DNA from 4 places in the Vibrio sp. A2-1 genome. Region 1 is predicted to be linked to each of the others. Evidence: predicted binding sites of a transcription regulator. Region 1 holds the regulator's gene; each other region holds the start of a gene.

Evidence for each region. The regulator PurR, encoded in region 1, represses purine synthesis genes. The targets are predictions, from matches to a motif close to TNANGNAAACGTTTNCNTNA.
Region 2: purM (phosphoribosylformylglycinamidine cyclo-ligase) is a predicted target of PurR. The motif match lies at 2,574-2,593, and genes of this name have one in related genera.
Region 3: metK (methionine adenosyltransferase) is a predicted target of PurR. The motif match lies at 5,995-6,014, and genes of this name have one in related genera.
Region 4: L3V33_RS10745 (NCS2 family permease) is a predicted target of PurR. The motif match lies at 2,356-2,375, and genes of this name have one in related genera.

Annotation. Positions count from the first base shown of each region.
Region 1 covers NZ_JAKKCO010000002.1:218,873-226,927, forward strand. Annotated here, with positions in the region: gene mukF (chromosome partition protein MukF) at 1-721, opposite strand, end outside; gene cmoM (tRNA uridine 5-oxyacetic acid(34) methyltransferase CmoM) at 847-1,632, opposite strand; gene elyC (envelope biogenesis factor ElyC) at 1,748-2,602, shown strand; gene torR (two-component system response regulator TorR) at 2,829-3,542, opposite strand; gene torD (molecular chaperone TorD) at 3,827-4,474, shown strand; gene purR (HTH-type transcriptional repressor PurR) at 4,791-5,795, shown strand; cyclic di-GMP riboswitch class I at 5,966-6,051, shown strand; gene L3V33_RS08680 (TfoX/Sxy family DNA transformation protein) at 6,179-6,769, shown strand; gene L3V33_RS08685 (TVP38/TMEM64 family protein) at 6,904-7,584, shown strand; gene L3V33_RS08690 (DUF2007 domain-containing protein) at 7,655-7,972, shown strand.
Region 2 covers NZ_JAKKCO010000002.1:582,457-590,511, reverse strand. Annotated here, with positions in the region: gene L3V33_RS10270 (class II glutamine amidotransferase) at 1-521, shown strand, start outside; gene purN (phosphoribosylglycinamide formyltransferase) at 663-1,349, opposite strand; gene purM (phosphoribosylformylglycinamidine cyclo-ligase) at 1,470-2,510, opposite strand; gene upp (uracil phosphoribosyltransferase) at 2,680-3,306, shown strand; gene L3V33_RS10250 (uracil-xanthine permease family protein) at 3,456-4,694, opposite strand; gene L3V33_RS10245 (DUF2066 domain-containing protein) at 4,973-6,274, shown strand; gene L3V33_RS10240 (DUF2069 domain-containing protein) at 6,403-6,840, opposite strand; gene wrbA (NAD(P)H:quinone oxidoreductase) at 6,837-7,430, opposite strand; gene arsC (arsenate reductase (glutaredoxin)) at 7,437-7,787, opposite strand; gene L3V33_RS10225 (M48 family metallopeptidase) at 7,911-8,055, opposite strand, start outside.
Region 3 covers NZ_JAKKCO010000008.1:24,325-32,379, reverse strand. Annotated here, with positions in the region: gene fbaA (class II fructose-bisphosphate aldolase) at 1-1,069, opposite strand, end outside; gene L3V33_RS19445 (phosphoglycerate kinase) at 1,225-2,388, opposite strand; gene epd (erythrose-4-phosphate dehydrogenase) at 2,555-3,604, opposite strand; gene tkt (transketolase) at 3,820-5,814, opposite strand; gene metK (methionine adenosyltransferase) at 6,192-7,346, shown strand; gene L3V33_RS19425 (DUF2189 domain-containing protein) at 7,715-8,055, shown strand, end outside.
Region 4 covers NZ_JAKKCO010000002.1:683,869-691,923, reverse strand. Annotated here, with positions in the region: gene L3V33_RS10750 (aminoacyl-histidine dipeptidase) at 1-1,332, opposite strand, end outside; gene L3V33_RS10745 (NCS2 family permease) at 2,396-3,685, shown strand; gene tet(34) (oxytetracycline resistance phosphoribosyltransferase domain-containing protein Tet(34)) at 3,770-4,234, shown strand; gene frsA (esterase FrsA) at 4,324-5,577, shown strand; gene crl (sigma factor-binding protein Crl) at 5,721-6,110, shown strand; gene proB (glutamate 5-kinase) at 6,232-7,371, shown strand; gene L3V33_RS10720 (glutamate-5-semialdehyde dehydrogenase) at 7,446-8,055, shown strand, end outside.

The DNA of each region.
Region 1 (8,055 bases):
TATCGAGGATCTGTGTTTGCAGTTCATCACCCGCCGCTTGCAAGGTATCTTGCAATTCTTTTAGCGTCGCAGAAGTTTCTGATAGCAAAGCTTCACAGTTATTAATCGCTTCTCGCCAGTCCTTATTTAAAAGGTCGGCAATTTGCTGCTTAACGGTTTGTTGCTGCTCATCCATAACACGTTGGTTAAGATCAATCTGATCGAAAATTTCACCAACTGAATATTTGAGCACGCCGTAAACGTTCTTTTTCCAATGCCCCGGAGTTCCGCCCTTCTGCGCAGCTTCAATGGCTTTTGCCATCTCATCGGCAACCATAGAAAGCTGAATAGACAGTTTTAATTTAGAGAACTGACGGTGACGTAAGTAATAATCAGAGATACCAACGGCCAACGGTGATAAGCGGTAGATGCTCGCACCATCGGTGATTTCACTGGTAAAGCGGCTGATCAACTTCTGTTTAACTAGCTCATTGATGGCATTGTTGGCACGAAACGCAGACGCTTCGCCAGTATCTTCAAACAGTCGAGTGACAATGGTAAATGCATCGTGCAGTTCACCTTCGCCCAACTCTTCATCGAACCTTTCATTGCTTAGTACTGCGATAGCAATCAAAAATGCTAAGCGCTCTGGTGGCAAGTTTAATGAAAAATCATGCTGCTTGACCCAGCCCACCAACTCATCAATTGGCTGCTCTTCGGCAGTTTGAGTCATTTCACTCATTGTGGTTCCTGTTACTGTTCTTCGTCATATCGAACGTATTAGATATGACGCCTATTTCTTTATGACGCGGGCTTGTTACGATTGCATAGCGCATGTTGTGGCTTCTTTTACCACATTCACCGCTGCTATTGCGCAGGTTTTTGAGCCCAAACGTGAATATAACGGCCTAGTGACAGATATGGCTCTTGGCGGCATAGCTGTTTTTCTAGTTCCAATACATCTTCAAATTGGTAATCGCCCATGTACTCCATATTACCTATGTAGTCACTGAAAGAACGAATGCCTGATTTACCACAGATTTCTAGACCGGCGTCTTCTATCCATTGGTAAACCTCTTCTGGCTTCAAGCCTTTTTGTGGTTGCAGCTTAAACCGTTTTCGATGTGGCATCCCATTCAATACATGAGGAATGTTGCCACAAATCACATTTTTCAGGACTAATCCGTGGTGGTTGTAAAACATTATCGAAGCAACGCCACCGGGTTTTACTTGCTCCAACAATAAATCAAGCGCCTCTTTAGGATCGGCTAACCATTCCATTACCGCATGAAACATCACAAAATCGACTTTTTCATCGAGATGTTCTGCGACTTTTTGTACCGGAGAATGGATGAATCGATACTGATCTAACAAACCCGCCTCGCTGATACTTTCTTCTGCTAGCTTCAGCATTTCAGAAGAGAGGTCACAAAGAGAAACGTTATGCCCAAGCGATGCAATTTTTTGCGACATCTGCGCAAGGCCGCCTCCAGCATCAAGCACATGCAGCGGCGAAGCTGATTGCTCAAATTTGCTCAAAGCTTGTTCTAAATCTTCCCATACGATGATCTGACGGATCTCTCCTTTGTCAGAGCCGTAAATATTTTTTGCAAATTTGTGGGCAATATCGTCGAAATTACGGTCTTCAGTCACGGCTACTTGAGTTATTATGTCCTATCGTGCCTGCTATTCTGTCACAGGAATTTCAGGAATAAAGAGGCGATGTCTCTTTTTACTACTAAGTGATGTTTTTTCGGACTATTCGGATATGTTTGAGCTGAAAAAAGTAGTGTCTTCGTTACTGATGCCACTGCCAGCAATGTTAATTCTCGCTTTTCTGGGTTTAGCCCTAGTGATGTTTACTACCAAAAGGAAGACGGGTTGCCTAATCACCCTTTCAGCCCTCTGTGGTATTTTCCTCATCGCTTTCCAGCCAGTTTCTAATCAACTTTTAATGCCAATGGAAAGGCAACACACCGCTTTTTTACCTGTCGATGAAACCATCGATTACGTGATGGTTCTCGGAAGTGGTCACGTCGTAGACGACCAAATCCCACCAACATCAGAGCTTAGTCGCACCGGTCTAATGCGTTTAAGTGAAGGGATTCGTATTCTACGCCTTTACCCTGGTGCAAAACTCATTTTGTCGGGCTATGGCGCAGGCACTGAAGTGAGCAATGCTAGAATGATGGCCAAAGTTGCGTTGGCACTAGGTGTCTCAAAGCCCGATATCATTCTGCTTGAAACAGCAAAAGACACTTGGGAAGAAGCCCGCCAAGCCGCTGCGTTCGTTAAAAATAAAAGAATGGTACTGGTAACTTCCGCTAGCCATATGACTCGCGCATTGAATGAATTCCATGCTGCCGGCATGAGGCCATTACCAGCACCAACCAACTACCTTGCACAAGAAGGGATTGTTGAACCTTGGAATAAGTACATGCCCAAAGCTCTTTACCTTGAGCAAACTGAGCGTTACTGGCACGAAACAATGGGGTTGATGTGGCAAAGCCTGCGTGATTGGCTTGATACAAGTAATGACACCGTTGAAGAACCCATTGTTGTTCCTGAAACATCTCGCTTAGTTGAAGATGACGGTGGTATTTCTGCGGCGCAGCCTCAATAAACTCAACCGAATAAGTAAACTGGATCTTATCAGTAGACATAATCTTACCTGTAAACATAGTTTTATCTGTAGACTCGACCAGATAGGCAAAACTGATTAACCAAGTAATTTGCAGGTTTCCAGTTCGTAAACAGTAAAAGCTAAGCAATAAAAAAGCCGAGACATCAATGATGTCTCGGCTTTTTACGTTTAAATATCGTTGTTGATTAGTCATTCCTAAAGGAAATCAATCACCAGCGAACATGTAACCTTCACCGTGAACCGTTACAAAAATTTGTGGATTCTTAGGGTCAAACTCCATCTTCGCACGCATACGACGGATTAACACGTCGATAGTTCGATCGTTTGGAGCATCCACTCGGTGGCTGATCATATTCAGAATGCGTTCACGACTTAATACCTGGTTAGGGTAAGAAGAGAGCGCAACCAACAGTTCATATTCAGCTTTAGTCAGTTTTACCGGTTCGCCGTTTTTGCTTAGCGCACGACGAGGGATATCAAACGTCCACTCACCAAAACGAACCACAGATTCGTCTTCAGTCTCTTCAACCTTACCTGCTGCTGTTTTACGAGCGGCAGAAATGCGCCAAAGTAGGTTTTTAACTCGAACCAATAACTCGCGAAGTTCGAAGGGTTTAGTAACGTAATCGTCAGCGCCCATTTCAAGGCCAACGATTTTGTCGATGCTATCCGTGCGTCCAGTAACTAAAATAATTCCAATGTCTGATTGACTGCGTAATTCGCGAGTTAGCATCAATCCATCTTCGCCTGGTAAGTTGATGTCCAGCATAATGAGGTCAACGTTATTATCTTCTAACACGTTTCTCATTTGAGCGCCGCTTTCCGCTTCGCTTACTGTGTAACCTTCGTTCTGGAAGTATCCGACCAGTTTACTGCGGGTTACCACATCATCTTCTACGACTAATACGTGATAGCTCATCTACACCACTTTTCTTATTTAATAGTTTCAGTGACTATTCTATTCATAACTCGTAACAATTCTAGTGGTACACAAGATAAAAGCCAGAAACATGGATCTTTTTTGATACAAGACAATCTTAAACCTTGCTATTTATCGTCCATCGCAATTCAATATAGGCATTACTACTAACGAGTAACTTTGCGTTTCGCAAATAACCTTGTTATTCAGCCTTGGTGTGCTTTGCACAAGTAACTTCAAGATGCATATAAGTAACACCACAAGACTAAATCAGGATCTAAGAAATGAAAGATACGAAAGCGTTCAACGAGCAAAGAGCAGAAATATACTGGTGGCTATCAAGCTTATTCGCTAAAGAGCTCACTCAAGAAGAACTCGATCACTACCACTCTGTTGAAATTCGTTCTTTCCTAACTGGTTTAGGCGAAAATGAAACACTAAAGCCGGCGATCGATAGCCTAGTGGATGCGCTAAACCGCCTACAAACGCGTGAGGATGCTCAACTAGAATTGTCTGCTGACTTCTGTGACTTATTCTTAAAAACAGATAAGCATGGCGCACTTCCTTACGCTTCTATGTATATCGGTGAGACTGGCCTTTTGAATGATAAGCCAGCAAAAGATATGGAAGAGATCATGGCCAAGCACAACTTAGTGGTGAACCAAGACCTAAAAGAACCAGCTGACCACATCGCTATCGCACTCGACTTCCTTGGCAACTTGATCATCCGTTCTAATGAAACGGAACTTGAAGAAGAGCTAGAGAAATCGTTCATTGTTCAACAGCAATTTATCGAGCAACAACTTCTTACTTGGGTACCAAAGTTCAACGTTAAATGTCATGACGTTGACGAATTCGGTTTCTACGCATCAGTCTCATCTCTGCTACTTGCATTCTGTAAATTGGACACCCAATACCTCGCTGGTGAATAAGCTTATTGGATGACTCGTTAAATAAATTCAGAAGAATGTGACAATTCACCCGGATTTCCGGGTGAATTTTATTGCGAGTAATTTCTAGTCAGTCTAAAATTGTGACCGCAAACGATAAAATATGAAACATTCACGAAATGCTATGCTTATTATAGTTTTGAGCATTTCGGTGTTAAGACAAGCCGCTCAATAGCGGTTTTTTGTTTTTTAGCACTTTAGTACCCAAAGAGCCCTACAAATTTAAGCTCTTAGTTAGGTAGCTTAACGGCTACTTCATTCCGTACTTTGGGAAAGTAGCTTCTAATAGGATAAAACCATGGCCACTATAAAAGATGTCGCTCGCTTAGCAGGCGTATCAACAACAACCGTTTCTCACGTAATCAACAAAACTCGCTTTGTTGCAGAAGCGACGCAAGAAAAAGTAAATAAAGCCGTAGACGAACTGAACTATGCACCAAGTGCCGTTGCTCGTAGTTTGAAGTGCAATACAACCCGCACTATCGGCATGCTAGTTACTCAATCAACTAACCTATTCTTCTCTGAAGTTATCGATGGTGTTGAAAGCTACTGCTACCGTCAAGGTTACACTTTGATTCTGTGTAATACGGGCGGTATCTATGAGAAGCAACGTGACTACATTCGAATGCTTGCAGAGAAACGTGTAGATGGCATCTTAGTTATGTGTTCTGACCTAACTGAAGAGCTAAGAGGCATGTTAGACCGTCACGCTGACATTCCTAAAGTGATTATGGATTGGGGCCCTGAGAGTTCTCAAGCAGATAAGATCATCGACAACTCTGAGGAAGGTGGTTACCTAGCGACCAAATACCTCATTGAGCACGGTCACTCCAAGATTGCTTGTTTAAGTGGCCACTTAGACAAAGCGGCATGTGTTGAACGCATCGCGGGTTACAAACGCGCACTCAACGAAGCTAAGATTGCTACCGATGATAACATGATCATTGAAGGTAACTTCGAGTGTGATACTGCGGTTCTTGCTGCAGAGAAAATCATTAAGATGGTAGATCGCCCAACGGCCGTATTCTGTTTTAACGACACGATGGCACTCGGCCTAATGAGCAGATTGCAAGAGAAAGGAATTCGTATCCCTGAAGATATTTCAGTGATCGGCTATGACAACATCGAGTTGGCTGAATACTTCTCTCCGCCGTTAACAACGGTTCACCAACCCAAACGTCGTGTTGGTAAGAACGCTTTCGAAATTTTGTTAGAACGCATCAAAGATAAAGACCATGAAAAGCGTGTGTTCGAAATGCACCCTGAAATTGTTGAGCGAAGCACAGTTAAAACGTTAAATTAATTGATAAATTCAGTTTAATATAATTAAGCGCACCTTTAGGTGCGCTTTTTTTATCAACAACATGAATGAACCTGGTATCATACTGGAAAGATCATTAATTGAAGCAATATCACATTTTGAAATAACAAGTGTGAGCCTCATTCAACAAAAACTTTATTCTATTCAATCAGTCACGCACAGGGCAAATCACTTGAAAGAGTGAGACGCAAAGCTTCCGGCCTAAACCACTCGTTGGTATGGTAGCGGGGTTACCGATGGCAAAATGCAGTAACTACTAATAATTTAGTAATTTACGGCTAATTGACAATTTAATTGCAACATTTTGCTAATCTCTCGGACCTGCTTATTTGGTGGCGTAGTTCAAATACACCGAGATAAATAACATGGATAAACCGATACTAAAGGATTCAATGAAATTATTTGAATCCCTAGGAAAAATAAAATCACGCTCGATGTTTGGTGGCTTCGGTCTTTTTGCTGATGACACTATGTTTGCTCTGGTTGTAAATGACCAGCTGCACATACGAGCAGACAAATGCACAACGAAACAGTTCGAACAACAAGGGTTTCAACCGTACGTCTACAAAAAACGTGGTTTCCCTGTCGTTACTAAATATTTCGCTTTACCCGAAGGCCTGTGGCAAGACCAAGAGAAAATCTTGCAGCTTGCAACGACGTCTCTGGGTTTTGCTAAAGAAGAAAAAGCTGAGCAATCTTCAGCTAAGCCTACTCGACTCAAAGATCTGCCCAACCTTCGACTCGCCACTGAGCGTATGTTGAAAAAAGCAGGGATCGATTCCGTAGAACGTTTATATGAATCTGGCTCTGTAAACGCATTTAACGCCATCAAAGAATCACATGCGTCTTCTGTCAGTATTGAACTACTTTGGGCGTTAGAAGGCGCGATCAATGGCACACATTGGTCTGTTATACCGCAGCAGCGTCGTGAAGAGCTTATCAATCGCGTCAATTAACATTGTCAGTGCAAATTATCTATATAACTAAGCCGCATTTACTGCGGCTTTTTTTATATCTGCTGAAAGTTAATCTATGCTTTGCCTGTCTATCTATACTAATGGTATACATTGAAAATTTAGAGGAAGTATCAATGAGTAAGAAAATGATATTGGGTATTGTGTTGGTCGTAACCATCGTCTTGTTAGGCGTCAATTTCGGCCAATACCTAACGCTTGAAAATGCCAAGGCCCAACAAGCCGTTTTAAATGACTACATTGATAGCAACTTCATTGCTGCCGCTGCTATCTATTTTGTCGCATATGTAATGATTACTGCTTTCTCAATTCCTGGTGCTGCTGTTGTGACCCTGTTAGGAGCTGCGCTATTTGGTTTCTGGAATAGTTTGCTGCTGGTCTCTTTCGCCAGTGCCATTGGTGCAACCCTCGCATTTCTAAGTAGCCGCTACCTTTTACGTGACTGGATCCAAACCAAATTTGGTGACAAATTAGCAACGATTAACAAGGGCGTTGAAAAAGACGGAGCATTTTACTTGTTTTCTCTGCGTCTGATTCCTGTATTCCCATTTTTCCTTATCAATCTGTTGATGGGTCTAACACCGATATCCGTGAGTCGTTACTACATCACGAGTCAAATAGGGATGTTACCGGGTACCGCTGTTTTCTTGAATGCTGGTACTCAACTCGCGGAAATTGATTCACTTTCGGGTATCGTGTCCCCTTCAGTACTATTGTCATTTGCCTTACTGGGTGTATTCCCAATCATTGCTAAATGGTTGATGAATAAATTTCGCTCAGCACCTGTGGCTGAATAACGTATATAACTGAATAACGTGTACCTATAATAGCTAAATAACGCATATAGCCAGATAAGGTTCTATCTCAATGAAAATCTTCAGTGCATCGAATCCGACAGAAGCCCACATCATTTGTGGATTACTAGAAAGTGTGAATATTGCGTGTGAAGTTCGTGGTGAAGGGTTATTCGGTTTGAAAGGGGAAATCCCATTTACCGAAGAAACTGACCCTTACGTATGGTTATATGAGCCAGAGTTGGCGAGCAAAGCCCGGGCAGTTGTTAATGACTACCAGAAACAGCAAGATTCGATCATTTATGAAGAGTGGCGTTGCGCAGAATGTCATGAAGTCAACGAAGCACAATTCGGTTCTTGTTGGCAGTGCGGTGCTGCTTCACCTGAATAGCAGGTTTTGAAAGGTAAAGTGGCTCCAACGGCCTTTTATAACCACTCGGTCAGATACCTCCTCCAAATAAAAACGGGAAGCTA
Region 2 (8,055 bases), 360 kb from region 1:
GCCAATTAACGGATTACGATGATCTGGTTAGTGGTCGTTTCAGACCGGTCGGTGAGACGGACAGTGAACTTTCTTTCTGTTGGTTAGTGAAACAATTAGAAGATCGTTTTCCTGAACCACCACAAGACATGGAAGGTATGTTTCGCTTTGTCGCTGAGTGTTGTGATCAGCTAAGAGAGAAAGGCGTCTTCAACATGTTACTCAGTGATGGTGAGTACGTGATGACCTACTGTACGAATCATTTGTACTGGATAACAAGACGCGCGCCTTTTGGCAATGCGAGCCTGATTGATGAAGATGTTGAGATAAACTTCCAAGAAGAGACCACGCCGAATGATGTGGTCACGGTGGTAGCAACTCAGCCTCTAACATGCAATGAAGAGTGGTTTAGAATGAAGCCGGGCGAATATGCGTTGTTTCATTTTGGTGAGCTGATCGGCAATAACCATAAAGCCTTGGAAGATGTTGCTTATGCACCTAAAAAGGTTGCAAGCCAAGCACCAACTGAGCCATTGAGCTAAACGTTCCGAATAGTATCATTTTTGATCCGAACATAAGAAAGGCCGCTTACTGAACCAATAAGTCAATAAGCGGCCTTTTTATTTTCTGATTTTTAAGGGCTTGCTCTTTAGTGATTTACTTTGCGAGAATAGCTATACGAATTACTCTTCTGCGTAACCGTGTTTGCCTAATATTTTACCGTCTAAGACGGCTTGCCCGTTTACCATCGATAAACGATCTTCGGCAAACCATTTACAGACCATAGGGTAAATGCAGTGTTCTTGGGTGAGCACTCGGCTTGCTAATATGTCAGCATCATCATCTTTAAATACTGGCACCTTAGCCTGTAAGATCACTGGGCCACCATCGAGCTCTTCGGTAACAAAGTGGACGCTGGTGCCATGCTCTTTGTCCTTTGCATCAATAGCACGCTGGTGGGTGTGGAGCCCAGGATACTTAGGTAATAGAGAAGGGTGGATATTGATCATTTTCCCCGCGTAATGACGAACAAACTCTGAACTCAGAATGCGCATGTAGCCAGCGAGTACAATCAGGTCGGGTTGGTAAGCATCGATCTGAACCATCAATTCATGATCAAACTCTTCACGCGAGTTAAATTCTTTTGGATTCACCGAGTGAGCGTCAACACCTGCTGATTTTGCACGCTCTAGACCAAAAGCATCCGCTTTATTTGAGAAGACGGCCTTAACAGAGGCGTCAATCGTGTGGCTGTCACAGGCATCCAAAATTGCCTGCAAGTTACTTCCGCTTCCTGAGATTAAAACGACGATGTTTTTCTTCGAGTGACTGTTATTCATAGAATGGCTGTTCTTCATAGAGTGGGTCATGCGATTGGTTAACTGAAGTATTTACAATGTACTTACATAAACTAAGGTTTTCTGCGGGCTAAATAGCAAAATGAGGACCATAAGGTCCTCATTGATTAACTAAGTAAGCGAACGCATCACTTATTTGATTTCAACTTGCTCTTCGCCAGTTTCAGCGTTAGCAATTTCACCGATAACCCAAGCGTTTTCGCCTTCAGCTTTCAGCAGTTCAACAGCAGCGTCTGCTTGACCTTTAGGTAGAGCAACAACAAGGCCAACACCACAGTTGAAAGTGCGGTACATTTCAAATGTTTCCACGTTGCCTTTCTCTTGTAGCCAGCTGAAGATAGCAGGCCATTCCCAGCTCTTGCCATCAATCACTGCTTTAGTGCCTTCAGGAAGTACGCGTGGGATGTTTTCCCAGAAACCACCACCTGTGATGTGCGAGATAGCATGAATGTCATGCTCAGCAATCATCTTAAGTGCCGATTTGATGTAAATCTTAGTCGGTTCTAGTAGGTGCTCACCAATAGTGCGACCTTCTAGTTCTTCACTCTTATCAGCACCAGAAACTTCTAGAACTTTACGAATTAAAGAGTAACCGTTTGAGTGTGGACCACTTGAACCAACAGCGATAAGTGCGTCGCCTGCAGCTACTTTAGTGCCATCGATGATGTCAGCTTTTTCTACGACACCAACACAGAAGCCAGCAACATCGTAGTCATCGCCTTCGTACATGCCAGGCATTTCAGCCGTTTCACCACCGATTAGTGCACAGCCAGCTTGAACACAACCTTCAGCGATACCAGAAACAACGTCTGCAGCTGTATCTACATCTAGCTTACCTGTTGCGTAGTAGTCTAGGAAGAATAACGGCTCACCACCTTGAACGATTAAGTCGTTCACACACATTGCCACTAGATCGATACCAATGGTGTCGTGTTTTTTCAGATCCAAAGCAAGGCGAAGTTTAGTACCAACACCATCAGTACCTGAAACAAGTACCGGCTCTTTGTATTTCGTTGGAAGTTCACATAGGGCGCCAAAGCCACCAATACCGCCCATTACTTCAGGGCGACGAGTGCGTTTAACAGCACCTTTGATACGGTCTACTAGTGCATTACCTGCGTCGATATCAACACCAGCGTCTTTGTAGCTTAGAGAAGAAGTATTACCACTCACGGGATAGTCCTCGAACTTAAGTTGGATGTGAAAACGGCGCTATTCTAACAGGGCTTGATTACCAAGAGCAAACGTTTGCGCGGTTTTTTTTATTAGAATAAAGATTCTGAAATAACCCCACAGTTCGTGTATAATCTACAGGTTTGTTTAAATATTGCCGGAGTTGGAAATGAAAGTTGTTGAAGTGAAACACCCGCTAGTAAAACATAAAATTGGCCTGATGCGTGAAGGTGACATTAGCACTAAGCGTTTTCGTGAGCTAGCGACAGAAGTGGGTAGCCTTCTAACATACGAAGCGACATCAGATTTTGAAACTGAGCGTGTGACGATTAACGGTTGGAACGGTCCAGTAGAAGTTGACCAAATTAAAGGTAAAAAAGTAACGGTAGTGCCAATTCTACGTGCTGGTCTAGGCATGATGGACGGCGTTCTTGAGCACATCCCAAGTGCACGTATCAGCGTTGTTGGTATCTACCGTGACGAAGAAACGCTTGAGCCAGTACCATACTTTAACAAGCTTGCATCTAACATCGATGAGCGTATTGCTCTAGTGGTAGATCCAATGCTTGCGACAGGTGGTTCTATGATCGCGACTATCGACCTTATGAAAGAGAAAGGTTGTAAGCACTTTAAGATTCTTGTGCTTGTTGCTGCTCCTGAAGGTATCGCTGCTCTAGAAAAAGCGCACCCAGATGTTGAGCTGTACACGGCTGCAATCGATGAGAAGCTAAACGACAAGGGCTACATTGTTCCTGGTCTTGGCGATGCTGGTGATAAGATCTTCGGTACTAAGTAATTCAGTTTCGGTTTAAATTAATTCAAAGAGTTTTAAATTTAACTGAACCTGCTTAATTAGCCGTATAAATAAAAGGGAGAGCATTCGATGCTCTCCCTTTTTTGATCTTGTTAGGTTGTGATTTTTTTGAATCCAGCCTTACCGATAAATTAATCGATTTGAGCTTTGTCTACTACGGTGTTGTCGCCTAATTCTTCTGGAAGGACTAGGTTAAGTAGGATTGCCACTATGCCACATAAGCTTACGCCCTGTAGGCTAAAGTCACCGATGCCAAATGCCATGCCGCCAATACCGAAGACTAACGTAATACCCACAATCACAAGGTTGCGTGATTTATGTAGGTCTACTTTATTCTGAATTAGAGTATTCAAGCCTACCGTCGCGATTGAACCAAACAGTAGAATCATGATGCCGCCCATCACAGGAACAGGAATCGTTTGAAGTAGCGCGCCTAGCTTACCGACCAATGCAAGAACAATCGCTGTTACCGCAGCCCAAGTCATGATCACTGGGTTGAATGCTTTGGTCAGCATTACTGCACCTGTTACTTCACTGTACGTAGTGTTTGGTGGAGCGCCCAGCATTGAAGCGGCAATTGTTGCCACACCGTCACCAGTAATAGTGCGGTGTAAACCTGGCTTCTTAAGGTAGTCTTTGCCGGTAACGTTCGAGATAGCAAGCATGTCGCCCACGTGCTCAACAGCAGGTGCAATCGCAACAAACACCATAAAGAAGATCGCGTTGATGTTGAACTCTGGCGCGGTGAAGTTAGGTAGAGCTAACCAAGCAGCTTGAGCAACTGGAGTGAAATCAACGACACCGTAAACCAAGCTTGTGATGTAACCCGCGACAATGCCACCAAAGATAGGCAGCAGTTTAAGGAAGCCTTTCGAGAACACACTGATGACAATCGTCACGAGCAATGAAATAGATGAAATCCACAATGCTGCGTCTGCATCGATAAGCTGAACCGCACCATCGCCTGTTTTACCTAGCGCCATGTTTACCGCAACAGGCGCAAGACCTAAACCGATCACCATGATCACAGGGCCAACCACGACGGGTGGAAGCAGCTTATGGATGAAGGCTACACCACGCACTTTAATCAACGCACCCATTAATACATACACAACACCGGCTGCCATTAGGCCGCCCATGGTTGCGCCAACACCCCAAGTTTGAATACCAAACATGATAGGGGCGATGAATGCAAAAGAAGATGCTAAGAAGATTGGCACTGAACGGCGTGTAATAAGTTGGAATAAAAGGGTACCGATACCTGCGCCAAAGAGTGCAACGTTGGGATCAAGTCCTGTTAGTAGCGGCACCAGTACAAGCGCACCAAACGCTACAAACAGCATTTGCGCACCTTGCAGAGCATTTTTCATGTTATGTCCTTAAAAATGGTCGTTATATGAAAAGCGAAAAATAAAATTCGCGGGATTCTATCACTTAGCAATCGATTGCCACACCAAATAGATCAAATTTATTTATCTTAGTGATATTTTATATCCATCCTCGCCCGAAAAACTCAGTTTATAAGTGAGCGATTTATCATGGCCAGGTGATATTTTAAGGTTATTAAACACAGTGGGCGCTATCGACCTTGCCCCTCAATCCATAGTTGCTTATCATCTAGGCACAAGATTTGAATATTAGGATCAGTATGCGCTACATAGCATTGTTGTTGATGGGACTATTAGCCTCTCCGAGTTATGCCTTAACTCAAGTAGATATTTTTAGTGCTGAAGTTGCGATTAACGCTGAAAACAAACAGCCAGAACAGGTGGCAAGAAATACAGGTATGGAGCAGGTATTGATACGTGCGACTGGCCAAACCGATGTCGCTTCGAATGAGACGATTCAAAAGGCGATGCGTAAAAGTTCGCAGTACATGTCTCAAATGAGTTTTGGCGAAAGCAATGACCAATCAACATTGCGTATGCGTTTTAACGGTGCTCAAATCCGTTCTCTATTGACGCAAGCACAGTTGCCGTACTGGCCTGACACGCGTTCAAACATCCTTGTTTGGCTGGTGGAAGAACAGAACTACGACAAGAATATTGTGTGGGAACACTCCAACTCACAATTAGCGGCAGGTTTACAAGCCAACGCAAAAGAGCGCGGTTTGCCTCTAACGCTACCTGTGGGTGATTTTGATGACATTACGGGTATTGCGACTTCTGATCTTTGGGGTAGCTTTGTTACACCAATCAGTAAAGCGAGTCAGCGTTACCCAGTTGATGCTGTTCTGGTGATAAAGGCTCAATCTTCAGGTCTACGTTGGACTCTATACGATCAAAAACCAAACCAATTGAAGAGCGCACCAAAATCGCCAGTCAGTGGTTCGCTATCGGGCAACAGCGCGACGACTTCTAAGAAACTTGTCGACCAAATCAGTAGCTACTACGCAGGTAAAAGTGCGGTTACAGTAGCAAGTGAATCATCAGAGTCGATTTTAACGCAATTTATTAGCCTGAATAACGCACAAGACTTCTTCCAATTGGAGAATGCACTTAAGCGTTTAAACTCGGTGGCAAGCTTAGATATTCTGAAAATTCAGAATAACGAAGTAACTTTTCGAATTCACTTATTGTCGACTCAAAAAGAGTTTGAGCAAGAAGTAGAAAGCATTCGCCAAGTCGCAAAGGTTGAAGAATCTTACATTGAACCTGAAGTGAGCCCTGAATTTGAAACGCAAGACAACACCATGTCTGTAGGCGATGATTCAGCAGCTGTTACTGATACGACCCTGAACGATGATTCAGCAGCTGTTACTGATACGACCCTGAACGATGGCGCAGAAGCGACGGCTTACGAAGCAGACCCAAGTGTTCAAGTCATCAAAGGTAGTGAGTTATCAACTGAAGCGGATGCTGAGCTAACGAATACGTCTGGCTCGGAAGAGCTAACAGTTGTTGCGGCAGTACATGCTAAGCCAAGCCTAGTATACGAATGGGTTCGCTAGTGATTGTCTTCTGACATGACCGATTGAAATGAATTCATGAAAAAAGCCCTGCAAGAGAAATCTCGCAGGGCTTTTTGTTTGTTGTCACTTTTTTCTATTGATACTAGGTCTGGACAACCTAATCCAGGTTACTGCTCGAACTTAGCTTTCTCGGTCTTTTCTACTTCAGAAAGGCGCTTAAGTTTGATGCCTAATTCTTTGGCTCGAAAGCGAGTAAATAAGATATTGCCCGCGAAGCCTAAAGTCGTCAGAAGCAGTTCTACAGCAGCTAATAAGCGCTCGCCACCGTCTACATACAAAATAGTTAATGCGTGTAGGAAGTAGAGCATTAAGACAAAGTTCGCCCAAGCATGCGTATAAGGTTTACCTGCTAGAATGCCCGGTAATGGGAGTAACAGCGGTATAGCCCAAGCGATAGCAAGCGTTACATTACTTAGATGAGGATGCGGCGAAAGTGTCATCTGCCAAGCAATCACCCAGAATAAAAGCGACAAGTTGCCCGCTAGAGCAAGGTAGCGGAATAGCTTGGTTGTGGGAGACATCGCCTTCTCTGGCATATACATCATAGAGAAATTCCCTTCTGGTTTATTGCGATGCGCGCTAGGCGTTTGCCTAGGTTTTGCGCCAACTCAATTTCATCTTTGCTTAATGAAGCGCTCTCTCCGGTACTACTCGCACCATAGGGTGTGCCACCAGTTTGAGTGGTATGCAGCGCAGGTTCTGAGTAGGGGATGCCCACCACTAACATGCCATGGTGAAGCAGTGGCAACATCATACTTTGTTGTGTGGTCTCTTGCCCGCCATGCAATGATGAAGAAGAGGTAAACACGCAAGCTGGTTTATCGATCAGATCGCCATTTATCCACAGTGATGTTGTGCTGTCCCAAAAGTGCTTCATAGGTCCAGCCATGTTGCCAAACCAAACCGGACTGCCTAGTGCTAAACCATCGCAAGAACGGAGCTCTTGCAATGTCGCGATAGGATCGGTTGGCTGATAACGCGAATCAGGCTGCTCTTCTGCTGTGTATACTTCGTTCACGGTTCTTAACATGGCTTCGCAGTTAGGGATAGATTCAACCCCTCGTGCAATTTGCCTTGCTAGCGCTCGTGTGTTGCCGTGGCGGCTGTAGTAGAGAACAAGAATGTTGATGCTCATATCGGCTTACAGAATCTCTAGCACTTGCTCTGGTGGACGACCAATCTTTGCTTTGTTGTTCGCAACAACAACAGGGCGCTCAAACAGTTTTGGATTTGTCGCCATTGCTGAGAATAGATCTTCATCGGTAACCGATGCATCGCCAAGATTAGCCTCTTTGTAATCCGCTTCTTTGGTGCGCATCATTTCGCGAACACTGTCAAAACCAAGCTGCGTGAAAAGCACTTTAAGTTGCTCGATGGTTAAAGGCGTATCTAGGTATTTGATAACTTCTGGCTGTACGCCGTTTGCTTCAAGCAGTTCGAGAGTTTGACGGCTCTTTGAGCAGCGTGGGTTATGATAAATCACGACGGACATGGTTCTTCCTCATTATTATTTTTGATTTAATTGTTCAGTTGAAGCCACTTGAGTGGCTTCTTTAACTATGTAACGTTGAGCTTTCTTTTTCTTCTGACAACTAACCGCTGCCAATAAATACACTTACTGTAACGACAAGAAGCGTTCACGCTGAATCATTAGTTGATCAATTCGGGCGTCGTAACGTGCTTGTTTTAGGCTGCCGAGCTCTGCGATTTGGCTAGCCTGCGTATAGTATTGAATCGCTTTGTTCCAGTTGGCTTGAAGT
Region 3 (8,055 bases), on a different contig from region 1:
CGTCTACAGCGTTAAGGTCAGCGAATGCTTTCTCAAGACGAGTAACCATTGAAGACTGACCAGCACGTAGCCATACGCGTGGATCGTAGAACTTCTTGTTTGGAGCAGCTTCGCCAGTTGGGTTACCGATTTGACCTTGTAGGAAATCACGGTTCTCAGCTTCGTAAGTACGAACGCCATCCCATGAAGCCCACTGAGTATCAGTATCGATGTTCATTTTGATAACACCGTAGCCGATAGACTCTTGGATTTCTGCTTCAGAAGAACCAGAACCACCGTGGAATACGAAGTTAAGAGCGTCAGCTGCAATGCCAAACTTCTCAGCACAGTATGCTTGAGAATCACGCAGGATAGTTGGAGTAAGTACAACGTTACCAGCTTGGTAAACACCGTGTACGTTACCGAAAGAAGCTGCGATAGTGAAACGTGGGCTAACTGCGTTTAGTTTCTCGTATGCGTATGCAACATCTTCAGGAGAAGTGTAAAGCTCAGATGCGTCCATATCAGAGTTATCAACGCCGTCTTCTTCACCACCAGTACAACCAAGTTCGATCTCGATTGTCATGTTTAGTTTAGCCATGCGAGCTAAGTAAGCTGCACATGTTTCAATGTTCTCTTCTAGAGACTCTTCAGAAAGGTCTAGCATGTGAGAAGAGAATAGTGGCTTACCAGTTTGTGCGAAGAACTCTTCACCAGCGTCTAGTAGACCGTCGATCCATGGAAGAAGTTTCTTAGCAGCGTGGTCAGTATGAAGAATAACTGGAACACCGTAAGATTCTGCTACTGCGTGAACGTATTTTGCACCAGCTACAGCGCCAAGAATTTGTGCGCCTTGACCTTCAAGTTTAACGCCTTTACCAGCGAAGAAACCAGCACCGCCGTTAGAGAACTGAACAACAACTGGAGCTTTTGCTTTAGCAGCAGCTTCAAGAACAGCGTTGATAGTATCAGTGTTGATTACGTTTACTGCAGGAAGAGCAAATTTGTTTGCTTTTGCTACTTCAAATACTTTCTGTACGTCATCGCCAGAAATCACACCAGGTTTTACAAAATCGAAGATCTTAGACATGGAAATAGTCCTATTTATTCTATCGTTTTAAGATTAAAAAACTTAAGTTTAAAAATTTGCAATCGTTTGCTCACAACTTATGCCATTCTAGCAAAAAAGTGTGATATGCAGCAAACGTTAAAAGGCGAGATTCACATCTCGCCTTTCTAAATCAATTATGCTTTAGCACGCTCTTCAAGCATTGCTACTGCAGGAAGTACTTTACCTTCAACAAACTCAAGGAAAGCGCCGCCGCCAGTAGAGATGTAAGAAACATCTGCTTTGATACCGAACTTGTCGATAGCTGCTAGCGTGTCACCACCGCCTGCTACTGAGAAACCTTCAGAGTCAGCGATTGCCTTAGAAATGCCAGCAGTACCCGCTTCGAAATTTTTGAATTCGAATACGCCTACAGGGCCGTTCCAAAGAATTGTTTTTGCGTTGCCGATGATTTCAGCTAGAGCTGCAGTTGAATCTGGGCCAAGGTCGAAGATCATGTCGTCGTCTTGAACTTCAGAAACGTGCTTGATTTCAGCTTCTGCGTTTTCGTCGAATGCTTTAGCACATGCAACGTCAGTCGCTACTGGGATAGCACACTCTTTCATTAGCTTCTTAGCAGTTTCAACTAGGTCAGCTTCGTATAGAGACTTACCTACGTTGTGGCCTTCAGCAGCGATGAACGTGTTCGCGATACCACCACCAACAACAAGTTGGTCAGCGATTTTAGAAAGAGATTCTAGAACAGTTAGTTTAGTAGAAACTTTAGAACCACCAACGATAGCCACTAGTGGGCGAGCTGGGTTGTCCATTGCTTTACCAAGAGCTTCAAGCTCAGCAGCTAGAAGAGGACCAGCACATGCTACAGGAGCGTAAGTACCAACGCCGTGTGTAGAAGCTTGAGCACGGTGAGCTGTACCGAATGCGTCCATCACGAAGATGTCACATAGTGCAGCGTATTGCTTAGAAAGTGCTTCTTCGTTCTTCTTCTCGCCTTTGTTAAAGCGAACGTTTTCAAGAACAGTCAGTTCACCAGCGTTTAGCTCAAGACCATTTACGTAATCTTTCGCTAGTTTAACGTCGCAGTCTAGTGCGTCGTTTAGGTAGTTAACTACAGGAGCTAGAGAGAACTCTTCGTTGTATTCGCCTTCAGTAGGACGACCAAGGTGAGAAGTAACCATAACTTTTGCGCCAGCTTCTAGGCAAAGTTTGATAGTTGGTAGAGATGCAAGGATACGTGCATCTGAAGTTACTTTACCGTCTTTTACTGGTACGTTTAGGTCAGCACGGATGAATACGCGTTTACCTGCAAGTTCCAGGTCAGTCATCTTGATCACAGACATGATTTGTCCTCTCAAATTTAAATAAAAATAAAGTTTTGGAAACTCAGCAACCCTGCTAAGCCTATAAATTATTCAACTGGTAATTCTTTAACTACTCATAATATGTGGACACTTAGCATTTATTTCAAGCTAAAAAATAAATAATCCACACATTTGCTTCTAGGTCTTACTTCTTGCCTTCAGAAGCTTGCATTGCAAGAACCGTATCCAGCATCCGGTTCGCAAAGCCCCATTCATTGTCACACCACACAAGCATTTTTACTAAGTGGCCGTTGCTCACTCGAGTTTGTGAACCATCAACAATTGCGCTATGGGGATCGTGATTAAAGTCGATGGAAACGAGCGGCGCTTCAGTATAGTCAACTATATTGTGTAATGTACACTGGGATGCATTAACAATGGTTTGATTTACGTCATTAACTTTCACATTTGCATTAATTGTGACACTTAAATCCATCGCAGTGACGTTTACCGTCGGCACACGCACAGATATAGCTTCAAATTTGTTAGAAAATTTCGGGAAGATTCTTTCAATACCTTTATGCAATTTGGTATCGACAGGAATGATGGATTGGCTTGCTGCTCGAGTTCGACGTAGGTCGCTGTGGTACGCATCGATCACTTGCTGGTCATTCATAGAAGAGTGAATGGTCGTAATCGTGCCGGACTCAATACCAAAGGCATCATCAAGCACCTTGATGATAGGGACAATACAATTGGTGGTACATGAACCATTGGAAACGATTCGATGATCGGCTTCGATAGTCTCGTGATTCACACCATAGATAATGGTGTTATCAAGGTCATTAGCACCAGGATGTGAAAACAGCACCTTTTTCGCTCCAGCAGCGATGTGTGCTAAGCCGTCATCTCGGCAACCGTAAACACCGGTACAATCGAGAACAATATCGACTTCAAGGTCACGCCAAGGCAGCAGTTCAATATCAGCCAAGTGTAAGATACGAATGGTATCAAACTCTCCTTTATCTTCAGCACCAATGCCATGATGAACATAGATGTGCTCTTGATCGTTTGAGATTTTCTTGCCGAAGCGGCCGTGACTGGTGTCGTACTGCAATAGGTGAGCCATAGCGTCAGGCTGAGCAAGCTCATTGACCGCTACTACTTTGATTTGTTGGCTTTTGCCACTTTCATAGACAGCGCGCAATACATTGCGCCCTATTCGTCCAAATCCATTTATCGCGACTTTTAGCATAGTTCCGTACATCTAACCAAAATTTCGTGCAACAGATGATAACTGAATCCTACCTAAAAGGCATTACTTGAATAACTCAGCTGACTTATGACAGATTGATCTGTTGCTTGTAAGCCTTAGTCTAAGTGATAACAAACCCCAGATACAAAAAAACCGAGCTTAAAGCTCGGTTTTTTCATTCATTTCATTGTTCGCACAAGGCTAGTAATCAATGATTAAGCAAGAAGTTCTTTCGCTGTATTTACTACGTTTTCAGTAGTGAAACCGAACATCTTGAATAGCTCGCCTGCTGGTGCAGATTCGCCGAACGTTGTCATGCCGATGATCTTGCCACCGAAGCCAACGTACTTGTACCAGAAGTCAGCGATGCCAGCTTCTACAGCAATACGTACTGTTACGTCAGCTGGAAGTACAGACTCACGGTATTCAGCGTCTTGCTTGTCGAATGCGTCAGTTGCAGGCATAGAGACTACGCGTACCGCTTTACCTTCAGCTGTTAGTTCAGCAGCTGCGCTAACCGCTAGCTCAACTTCAGAACCCGTTGCAATGATGATTAGCTCTGGCTTGCCAGCACAATCTTTCAGGATGTAACCACCCTTAGCGATGTTAGCTACTTGCTCAGCGTCACGATCTTGTTGTGCAAGGTTTTGACGAGAGAAGATAAGTGCAGAAGGACCATCTTTACGCTCGATTGCCAGTTTCCAAGCAACAGCAGACTCAACTTGGTCACATGGGCGCCATGTGCTCATGTTTGGAGTCAGACGTAGAGATGCGATCTGCTCAACCGGTTGGTGAGTAGGACCATCTTCGCCTAGGCCGATAGAATCGTGCGTGTAAACTTGAATGTTCTGAATTTTCATCAGAGCCGCCATACGCATTGCGTTACGCGCGTATTCCATGAACATTAAGAACGTTGCACCGTATGGTACGAAACCACCGTGCAGAGCGATACCGTTCATGATAGCCGTCATACCGAATTCACGTACACCGTAGTGGATGTAGTTACCTGAGAAATCGTTCGCTTCAAGAGACTTAGAACCAGACCACATAGTCAGGTTAGAAGGCGCAAGGTCAGCAGAGCCGCCCATGAATTCAGGTAGCATAGCGCCGAACGCTTCTAGCGCATTTTGAGATGCTTTACGTGATGCGATGTTTGCTGGGTTAGCTTGAAGGTCAGCAATGATTGCGTTTGCTTTCTCTTCCCATTCAGCTGGAAGCTCGCCGTTAGTACGACGTTTAAATTCTGCTGCTAGCTCTGGGTGAGCCGCTGCGTATGCGTCAAACTTAGCATTCCAAGCCGCTTCTTTCGCTGCGCCCGCTTCTTTCGCATTCCACTCAGCTGCGATATCAGCTGGAATTTCGAAAGGACCGTGTTCCCAACCAAGTGCCGCTTTAGTTGCTGTGATTTCATCAGCGCCTAGTGGAGCACCGTGACAGTCGTGCGTACCCGCTTTGTTTGGAGAACCAAAACCGATAATAGTTTTAGTACAGATAAGCGTTGGACGAGGATCCGTTTTAGCTGCTTCGATAGCCGCGTTGATAGCATCAGAGTCGTGACCATCAACGGCCGGGATTACGTGCCAGCCGTAAGCTTCAAAACGCTTAGGTGTATCGTCAGAGAACCAACCTTCAACTTCGCCATCGATAGAGATGCCGTTGTCATCCCAGAAAGCAACCAGCTTACCAAGACCTAGCGTACCTGCTAAAGAACATGCTTCGTGAGAGATACCTTCCATCAGACAACCATCACCCATGAATGCATAAGTGAAGTGATCGACGATGTCGTGGCCTTCTTTGTTGAACTGTGCAGCCAATGCTTTCTCAGCCATCGCCATACCAACAGCGTTAGTGATGCCTTGACCTAGAGGACCAGTCGTTGTTTCGATACCAGGAGCGTAACCGTACTCTGGGTGACCAGGAGTCTTGGAGTGCAGTTGACGGAAGTTCTTAAGGTCTTCAATTGAAAGCTCGTAACCTGCAAGATGAAGCAGAGAGTAAATCAACATTGAACCATGCCCGTTAGACAGAATAAAACGGTCGCGGTCAGCCCACTCTGGGTTTGCTGGGTTGTGGTTCAAGTGACCACGCCAAAGAACTTCAGCGATGTCAGCCATACCCATAGGTGCGCCAGGGTGGCCTGAATTTGCTTGTTGAACGCCATCCATGCTAAGTGCGCGAATTGCATTGGCTAGATCTTTACGAGAAGGCATGTCTGCTCCTGAGTACATAAGCGATTTAAAAAATAGATTGATGCTAAAGTTTTCATTTTTATTAGCGCGGGTATTCTCTCAAACGACTTTAGCGACTGCAAACGTTTTACTGGCATTTTAACGGTCACTTTTCGCAATTTTCGAACATTTACATCACTTAGCAATGTGTTATCTCGACCGATACGCAAACGATTAGTTATGACATATCATAAAAAAGAGCTTGTAATTCGACCGCTGGAATTTAGAATAGCCGTCTAGATGTAGAAACACCTACAAAATATACTGTATTTAATGGCGGCGCTTCCTAGCTTGCGACGCCTAAAATTATTTGCATTTAACTATTTGCAACTAAAAACTAAACTAAAAGTGGAGCTCTCATGGCTAAGCACCTATTCACTTCTGAATCTGTTTCAGAAGGCCATCCAGATAAAATTGCAGACCAAATCTCTGATGCTGTTCTTGATGCCATCTTGGAACAAGATCCAAAAGCACGTGTTGCTTGTGAGACTTACGTAAAAACCGGCATGGTTATGGTTGGCGGTGAAGTAACAACGTCTGCATGGGTTGATATCGAAGAAATCACTCGTGAAACAGTTCGTGAAATTGGTTACGTTCATTCTGATATGGGCTTTGACGCAGACTCTTGTGCTGTACTAAACACAATTGGTAAGCAGTCTCCAGACATCAACCAAGGTGTTGATAAAGCCGATCCTAAAGATCAAGGCGCAGGCGACCAAGGTATCATGTTTGGTTACGCGACTAACGAAACACCAATCCTAATGCCAGCTCCAATTACTTACTCTCACCTTCTTGTTAAGAAGCAAGCTGAAGTACGTAAGAGCGGCAAGCTTGACTTCCTTCGTCCAGATGCGAAATCTCAAGTTACGTTCCAATACGACCAAGGTAAGATTGTTGGTATCGACGCAGTTGTTCTTTCAACTCAACACTGTGATTCAGTAACAACACCTGACCTACGTGAAGCGGTAATGGAAGAGATCATCAAGCCAGTACTTCCTGCTGAGTGGATCAATAAAGACACTAACTTCTTCATCAACCCAACCGGCCGTTTCGTAATCGGTGGCCCAATGGGTGACTGTGGTCTAACAGGTCGTAAGATCATCGTTGATACCTACGGCGGCGCAGCTCGTCACGGTGGCGGTGCATTTTCTGGTAAAGATCCATCAAAAGTTGACCGTTCTGCAGCTTACGCAGCGCGTTACGTTGCGAAAAACATCGTTGCTGCTGGCATGGCTGACCGTTGTGAGATTCAACTGTCTTACGCTATCGGTGTTGCAGATCCAACATCTATCATGGTTGAAACGTTTGGTACTGAGAAAGTAGCTCACGAAATCATCATTGAAGCAGTTCGTCAAAACTTCGACCTACGTCCATACGGTCTTCAAGAGATGCTGAACCTTCTTCAGCCTATCTACAAGCAGACTGCTGCATACGGCCACTTCGGTCGTGAAGAGTTCCCTTGGGAAGCGACGGACAAAGCAGCAATCCTTGCGGACTTCGCTGGCCTAAAATAATTTAGCCACTGCGATTTGTTTATTTAAAGCCCTTACTTCTTAGTAAGGGCTTTATTTTTATGTACTTACCAAACCTTCCCCTGCTAGAACACCCTGTCCAAGTCTTCTTTACCGTTAACCACTTAGTATAAAAATCCGCTGATAATTTGTGTTTTCTAGCACTACTGACAATAGTTAAGGTAACTCCTAGGCGATCAAGCTCACATTTAACTTAAATTAATTCAGTCTGATAACGCTCGTTAAATGTACGCAAGAACAATAACTGGGATGACAAAGAGCAGTTTAGCTCAACACCATAACGCTCTCGTAAGCGATACTTCAGAGCCTTGTGGAATTATAACTAGGACGTTATTTAACTAGGGGGATCTATGCCTCGTACCGTGCACCCATCCGAACTAAACGATAAGAAACACAAGGTCAGCGATCAGGATTACGCTCGCACCATTCCTTGTAACCAAGTAAGCATATCCGCCCCATTCCACTGGTTATCGCTTGCACTGCATGACTTAGTGAAAATGCCAATAATCAGCGCATTTTACGGATTGTGTTTCATGGCTGCGGCCATCGCCATCGTGCAACTAGTCCAATGGCAAGGAACACACCTAGTCGTCATGCCAAGCTTGATAGTCTATATGTTGATAGGACCCTTTCTTGCTCTAGGCCTATATGACGCAAGCTGGGAAAGAGAGAAAGGACATTCCCCAAGTTT
Region 4 (8,055 bases), 460 kb from region 1:
AGGTTCTTTGAACAGACCACACTCAAGGCCAGCATGGATAACCATAATGTTTGGCTTGTGACCGTAGATGCCTTCGTACATGTCGCGGAAGATATGCATGATCTCTGAATCTGCGTCTGGTTTCCAACCTGGGTAAGCACCAGAGAACGCGATGTTAGCGCCTGCTAGTTCAGCAACAGAGTGAAGCATACTTTCTACTTGGCTACGACCAGAGTCGATAAGAGAACGGATCAAGCAAAGTACTGTGATTGAATTTTCTTCCGTTGTGATAACACCTACGTTTAGAGACGTTTCAACAACACCTTCAATCTCGTCACTCATACGAATCACGCCATTTGGACATGCGTTAAGTGCCGCGATAAAGCGAGCTTGGTCTGCTGATGCTAGTGTGCCCATTTCAACTGAAGCTTCTTCGTTGAAGGTCACGATGCTGTCTTCAACTTTACCTAGCTCTGTTGAAAGCAGCTCTGTGTAGTAGTTGTATAGCGAAGCCAGTTTTTCTTGGTTTACAGCAGGAACCGCAACCGTTACGAAACCTTCACGAGGGATCGCATTACGAAGGCTACCACCTTTGAATTCTACGATGCGAAGGTCTAGCTCTTTTGCGTGACCCGCTAGGAAGCGAGCAATCAGTTTGTTTGCGTTTGCACGACCGGTGTGGATGTCACAACCAGAGTGACCGCCTTTTAGGCCTTTTAGCGTTAGCTTGCGTGTTACGAAGTCAGCTGGAATCGCATTACGTGCAATTTCAAATGTCATTGCGCCGTCGATACCGCCCGCACAACCCATGTACACTTCGCCTTCTTGCTCTGAGTCAGTATTAAGAAGGATATCACCTTCTAACCAACCGGCTTCAAGACCGAACGCACCAGTCATGCCTGCTTCTTCATCTACAGTGAGTAGAACTTCGATAGGACCGTGTTGGATTTCGTTCGAAGCAAGAACTGCTAAGCAAGAAGCCATGCCCATGCCGTTATCAGCACCAAGCGTTGTGCCTTTTGCTGTAACCCATTCGCCATCGATGTATGGTTGGATTGGATCTTTTGTAAAGTCGTGATCAGTGTCTTCGTTCTTTTGTGGAACCATATCGATGTGAGCTTGTAGCACGACACCTTTTTTGTTTTCCATACCCGGCGTTGCTGGCTTTTTGATGAATACGTTGCCTGTTGGGTCGCGACGTACATCTAGGCCTTGCTCTGTTGCCCACGCAATAATGTTTTGAGCAAGCTCCTCTTCATGTTTCGAAGGGTGCGGGATTGAACAAATTTTATCGAAAAACTGCCAAATAGGGGCAGGGGACAATTTACTGATCTCAGAATGGAATTCAGACACGGATGACTCCTTTTTTATTTGATAACCATATATTTAGGATTTCTATAGGTAAAAACTTAGAATAAAAATCTAAAATATGGGTCTGTTTTGATGGCAACAGCATACCACTTGAGCGTTTTGACGAGTAGCGGTTATAAACCTCAAATACCTCAAATTTTGAAAGCGATCTTGTCCACCTGATCATAATTAAGAGACTTGATGCTTATAAATGGCGCAGGCAAACGTTTGTTTAATTCTATTCTGTAATTTAATTACAGAAATAGGTTTTAAAAATAACCATAATTGGCCGAAAGTGTGACGTATAGCAAAAAATACTTGTAATCTTTTTTCTTTAGGGTATATTAATAACCAACTTCTGAGATGAAGAGTAAATGCTCAAAGGATGAGTCCGTTTTATCGCCTCCAAGGAACCGAGAAATCAAATTCGTTTTTTATTGATTTATTAAGGTGATAGTTATGAAAGGTTTACCATCTGCAATGTTCTGGATTAACAGCTCTGTTTACACTAGCAACTTTGCATACCCTACAAGCTTTGGTTACTAATACCGTAAGCATGTAACTCGAACAGTTTTGTTCACCCCTATATATTGGAATTCTTTTACAGCCCTTTTGGTTGACAGATTCTACCGCCACTCAGTTTTGAGTGGCGTTTTTTTGCCTGCTACTTTTCCAAACCGCTTTCGCTTGTCACTTTCTTTGCTGTTCTGAGTGGTTGTTTTTTAAACGCCAAAATGTCAATTTGCGTCTTATTACTGATCCTGTTGAAAAATACACAACTCTTGTGGGTTTAAATTGAGAATATGATGGCTACATTCTCAATGGAAATAACCGATGGTTGAAAAAATAACCAAGTAATCTCATCGCCTTTATTTTGATTAAACTATTGTTTTTAATCATTATTATTTTTGTTATTTCTCGTTTTTAATCGCTTTGTTTCATACGGCATTCTGATAAATATCGATTAGAGCCTTAATTCTATCTGGAATTTGTTATTTGATAACTTTATAATCCACAGCCAATCGTTTACGCAACCGTTTACTTTTTACCCTTATAGGATTCGATAATGTTCGAAAAGCTATTCAAACTCAGTGAAAATGGCACCAATGTGCGCACTGAAATCATCGCAGGTCTAACAACCTTCCTAACAATGGCTTACATTATTTTTGTAAACCCAATGATTCTAGCTGATGCTGGTATGGACCATGGCGCTGTATTTGTAGCAACCTGTTTAGCGGCTGCTATTGGCTGTTTCATCATGGGCTTTGTTGCTAACTACCCAATTGCTCAAGCTCCAGGCATGGGTTTGAACGCATTCTTTACCTACGCTGTTGTAATGGGTATGGGTTATACATGGCAAGTTGCTCTAGCAGCGGTTTTCGTATCAGGCGTGATCTTCATCTTCTTAAGTATCTTTAAGATTCGTGAATGGATTATCAACTCGATCCCTATGTCTCTGCGTGTTGGTATCTCTGCTGGTATCGGCCTTTTCCTAGCGTTTATCGCGCTTAGCAATGCAGGCATCGTTGTTTCTAACCCAGCGACTAAAGTTTCACTGGGTGACATTACCGCGATTGCTCCTATCTTAGGCGCGCTTGGTTTCTTCATTACTATTGCTCTTGTTCACCGTGGTGTGAAAGGCGCAGTAATGATCGCGATTCTCGCTATCACAGCGATTGGTATTGCGATCGGTGACGTTCAATACGGCGGCATCATGTCGACACCACCAAGCCTTGCACCTACATTCATGCAGCTTGATTTTTCTGCTGTATTTGAAATCGGTATGATTTCAGTTGTATTCGCATTCTTGTTCGTCGATTTGTTCGATACAGCGGGTACTCTGGTTGGTGTTGCAACGAAAGCAAACCTAATCAAAGAAGACGGTAAACTACCGCGCTTGAACAAAGCACTGCTTGCTGACTCTACAGCAACATCTATTGGTGCATTGCTAGGTACATCAAACACAACTTCTTATGTTGAGAGTGTTGCGGGTGTTGCTGAAGGCGGTCGTACAGGTCTAACTGCTGTTGTTGTTGGTATCTTATTCCTACTGGCTCTTTTCTTCTCGCCACTTGCAGGTATGATTCCGGCTTACGCAACATCAGGTGCACTTTTCTATGTAGCAATTCTGATGATGTCTGGACTAGTTGGCATTGATTGGCGTGATCTTACGGAAGCCGCACCAGTCGTGGTAACATGTCTGCTTATGCCGCTGACGTACTCTATCGCTGAGGGTATCTCACTAGGTTTCATCGCTTACGCTGCAATTAAGCTGCTAAGTGGTAAAGGTCGCGACGTTTCACCTGCGGTATGGGTAATGTCCGTTATCTTTATTCTTAAATACATTTTCGCTTAATCGTCTAGATTTCTGCTTAATCGCTGAAGAGGCTATGTTTGAAATAGCCTCTAATAACATGACAAAATTATTAGGTTTTATACTATGAGCAACAAATTCATTATCACTTGGGACAACATGCAGACTTACTGCCGTCAACTTGCTGAAAAGCAAATGCCAGCAGAGCAGTGGAAAGGCATCTGGGCGGTAAGCCGTGGTGGTTTGGTTCCTGGTGCAATCTTGGCTCGTGAGCTAGGTATTCGTCACGTAGATACGATTTGTATTTCTAGCTACGACCACGATCACCAGCGCGATATGACTGTAGTTAAAGCACCTGAAGGTGATGGTGAAGGCTTCTTAATCGTTGAAGATCTTGTTGATAGTGGTGACACTGCACGCAAGCTTCGCGAAATGTACCCTAAAGCGAAACTGATTGCTGTTTGTGCAAAACCATCTGGTGCACATTTACTAGACGAGTACATCGTGGATATCGCTCAAGACACATGGATTGAGCAACCTTGGGATACTAGCTTAAGCTTCATTGAGCCAGTAAATCGCAAGTCAAAATAAGCGTAAACTTAGTTTTTTGAGAAATGACCCTTTATAGGGTCATTTTTTTTTATATGATTAGTAACAACCATTTCTTATTAAGTATCCCAATGTCTGAATCAGAAGAAACGAGCTCGAACCTTTCGGAAACATTGTTTGTAAAGCACAAGCAGGCCAAAGAGACCTCAATGCTTACTCGCTACATGCCAAGTTCAGAAGAACTGTTGGATAAAAAGCGTGAAGAGCAGAACTCATCTTGGTATCGAAACCTAAGACGTCTTCAGTGGGTATGGCAAGGCGTTAACCCAATTGAGCAAGAAGCGGTATTGGCTCGCATTGCGTCATCAGACAATTCACGCACGACTGATGAGTGGCTAGACACCGTGATGGGTTACCGCAGCGGTAACTGGGCATACGAGTGGACCAAGCTAGGTATGCAGCATCAGAATCGTTCTAATGAAAAGAACGGCGAAGAAATGGCTGAAGAGTTATTTTCAGCATCGCTGTGTTTCAGCATTGCGGGCTACCCACATCTAAAGAACGATAACCTTGCTGCTCAAGCACAGGTATTAGCGAATGCGGCGTATTCTGAAGCGATCAAACACACTAAATTGATCGTCAAACAAATCGAAGTGCCGTATCAAAACAAAAAGATTAAGGCGAACTTACATCTAACCAAAACAGATAAACCACAACCTGTCGTGATCGTGAGTGCAGGTTTAGATAGCCTGCAAACTGACATGTGGCGTTTGTTTAGAGATTACCTAGCACCGAAAAACATTGCGATGCTAACGATTGATATGCCGTCGATAGGGCACAGTTCGCATTGGCCTTTGACGGAAGATTCTTCTTGCCTGCATCAAGCCGTGCTGAATGAACTGCCTAACATTCCATGGGTGGACCATCATAAAGTCGGTCTGTTTGGGTTCCGATTCGGTGGTAACGCGATGGTGAGGTTATCCTTCCTTGAGCAGCACAAACTCAAAGCCTGTATCTCTCTTGGCGCACCGATCCACGATATCTTTGTTCATGCGGACAAACTTAAGCAGATGCCTAAGATGCACTTGGACGTATTGGCTTCGCGTCTTGGTAAAGGAGCAGTGGATATCAATAGCCTTTCTGGGCAACTGATGGCTTGGTCATTGAAGGTGCAAGGCTTGCTGGCTAACAGTAAAACCAGTGTTCCTATTTTGGCATTGGCTTTGGAAGGTGACCCTGTTTCACCGCATCTGGATAATCAACTGGTTGCTATTTACAGTGATTACGGCAAAGCGAAGAAAATCAAAACCAAATCAATTACACAGGGGTATGAGCAATCCCTCGAATTAGCGATAAAGTGGCTTGAGGATGAATTATTTAGATGACATTTCTCCGAAATTAGTTAAGCATGAAAAGTGTACAAAGTAAGTACCTGATACTCAGAGAAAATTTATAAAATCCAACTGCGTGTTTTCTACGTATTGCAGTCTGAGTAACGTCATTCTTAACATTGAAATGGAGATTCAATATGTCAGAAGTGACACAACAACCTACGCATTATCGCTTGTTAAACGTTTTAAAGGCTATTGGGCCTTACTTGAGGGAACCGCAATCAGAAGATGGTCATTACATTTTTGATTGCTTGTCTGTGTGTGTGAACGATAAAAAGTCACCAGAAGAGCGTGAATTCTGGGGATGGTGGCTAGAGTTGGATAAGTCGGAAGAAGGATTTTCGGCGAAGTACAACACGGGTAAATACAACATCGATGGTAACTGGGATCCTTTGCCATTACCTAAAAAGGCGGTCGCTGAGGTGTCTCGAACTCAAGAAGCCTTTCACCAAAAGCTGGTTGACGAACTTCAAAAGAAATTTGAAATCGGCGTTCAGTTAGACGAAGAGTCTGTCGAATTCGTCTGATTTTAAAGGTTACTCTTCTCTATAAAGCAAAAAGGTGCGATTTCGCACCTTTTCTACTTGTGAATTCTCTTGTTGATTGCTAAAACATCACCTCTTATTTGTTTTATTCATAAAAGACTTCATGACAACAAATCATCAAAGCGGGACAACAACACAGAGTAAAACTGTCGTTGTTAAACTGGGTACCAGTGTCTTAACTGGTGGAACATTGGCATTAGACCGCGCTCACATGGTTGAGCTGGTTCGTCAATGTGCTGAATTAAAAAAACAAGGCCACTCTGTGGTTATGGTTTCGTCTGGTGCAATTGCAGCCGGACGTGAGCACCTTGGTTACCCCGCACTTCCCAACTCGATGGCGAGCAAACAATTGCTTGCGGCAGTTGGGCAAAGTCAGTTGATTCAAGTTTGGGAGTCTTTGTTTGCTATCTATGGCCTTAAAATTGGCCAGATGCTACTGACTCGTGCTGATCTCGATGATCGCGAGCGTTTTCTGAATGCACGTGACACGATCAACGCGCTCGTTGAGCACGATATTATTCCGGTAGTAAACGAAAACGATGCAGTAGCCACCAATGAAATTAAAGTGGGTGACAACGATAACTTGTCGGCACTGGTTGGTATTTTATGCGGCGCTGATAAGCTTTTGCTATTAACCGACCAAAAAGGCCTGTTTACGGCAGACCCTCGTAAAGACCCAAATGCTGAGCTCATCAAAGAAGTAAAAACCATTGATGACACACTGCGTAAGATCGCAGGTGGCAGTGGTACTACGTTAGGTACCGGCGGCATGGCGACAAAACTGCAGGCGGCTGATATTGCTCGTCGTGCGGGTATCGAAGTGATTATTGCAGCAGGCAGTGCTGAAAATGTGGTGTTTGATTCATTGAGTGACAACCCACAAGGCACACGTTTCTTGCCTTTAGCTGAAGCGCTTGAAAACCGTAAACGTTGGATTCTAGCAGGCCCGGCTTCTGCTGGTGACATCGTAGTCGACGATGGAGCGGTAAACGCAGTTAACACTAAAGGCAGTAGCTTGTTGGCCAAAGGGGTTGTTCGAGTTAAAGGCGAATTCTCTCGTGGTGAAGTCACCCAAGTCACAGACAGTAAAGGCAAAGTAATTGCGCGTGGTATCGCCAGTTATTCAAGCCAAGACCTAGCAAAAATTGCAGGCAAGCACAGTAAAGATATTGGCGACATTCTTGGATACGATTATGGGTCAGAAGTCATTCACCGTGACGACCTGGTTGTGATTCAAGAGTAGTTCGTGATCTCGTGATGATAAGGCGAATCGCCTTTTTACATCCAAAGACAGACAGAATTTAGGGAGAGTTAAACGTGGATTTAACTAACATGGGTATCGCAGCAAAAGACGCTGCTTTTCACCTGGCGACCGCATCAACGGCGCAAAAGAATAAAGCATTGGCGATTATCGCTGATGAGCTAGAAGCAAACGCTGCAACGATTCTAGAAGCGAATGCAAAAGATATCGAATTAGGCCGTGAAGCCGGTCTAACTGATGCACTGCTTGATCGTCTACTTCTTAATGAAGAGCGCTTAACCGGCATCGCTAACGATGTGCGTAACGTAATTAGCCTTAACGACCCTGTGGGCAGCGAGATTGACAGCAAGGTACTGGAAAACGGTATGTCACTGTCTCGCCGCCGTGTGCCACTTGGTGTGGTTGGTGTTATTTATGAAGCGCGTCCAAACGTAACTATCGATATTGCAGCACTGTGTCTGAAAACTGGTAACGCAAGCATTCTACGTGGTGGTAAAGAGACGTTCTTCTCGAACATGGAACTGGTTAAAGTTATCCAGTCTGCATTAGAGAAAGCTGAGCTTCCTGCCGCTTCTGTGCAGTACATCGAGAAGCCAGATCGTGAACTTGTCTCTCAACTGCTTAAACTGGATGACTATGTGGATATGATTATTCCTCGTGGCGGCG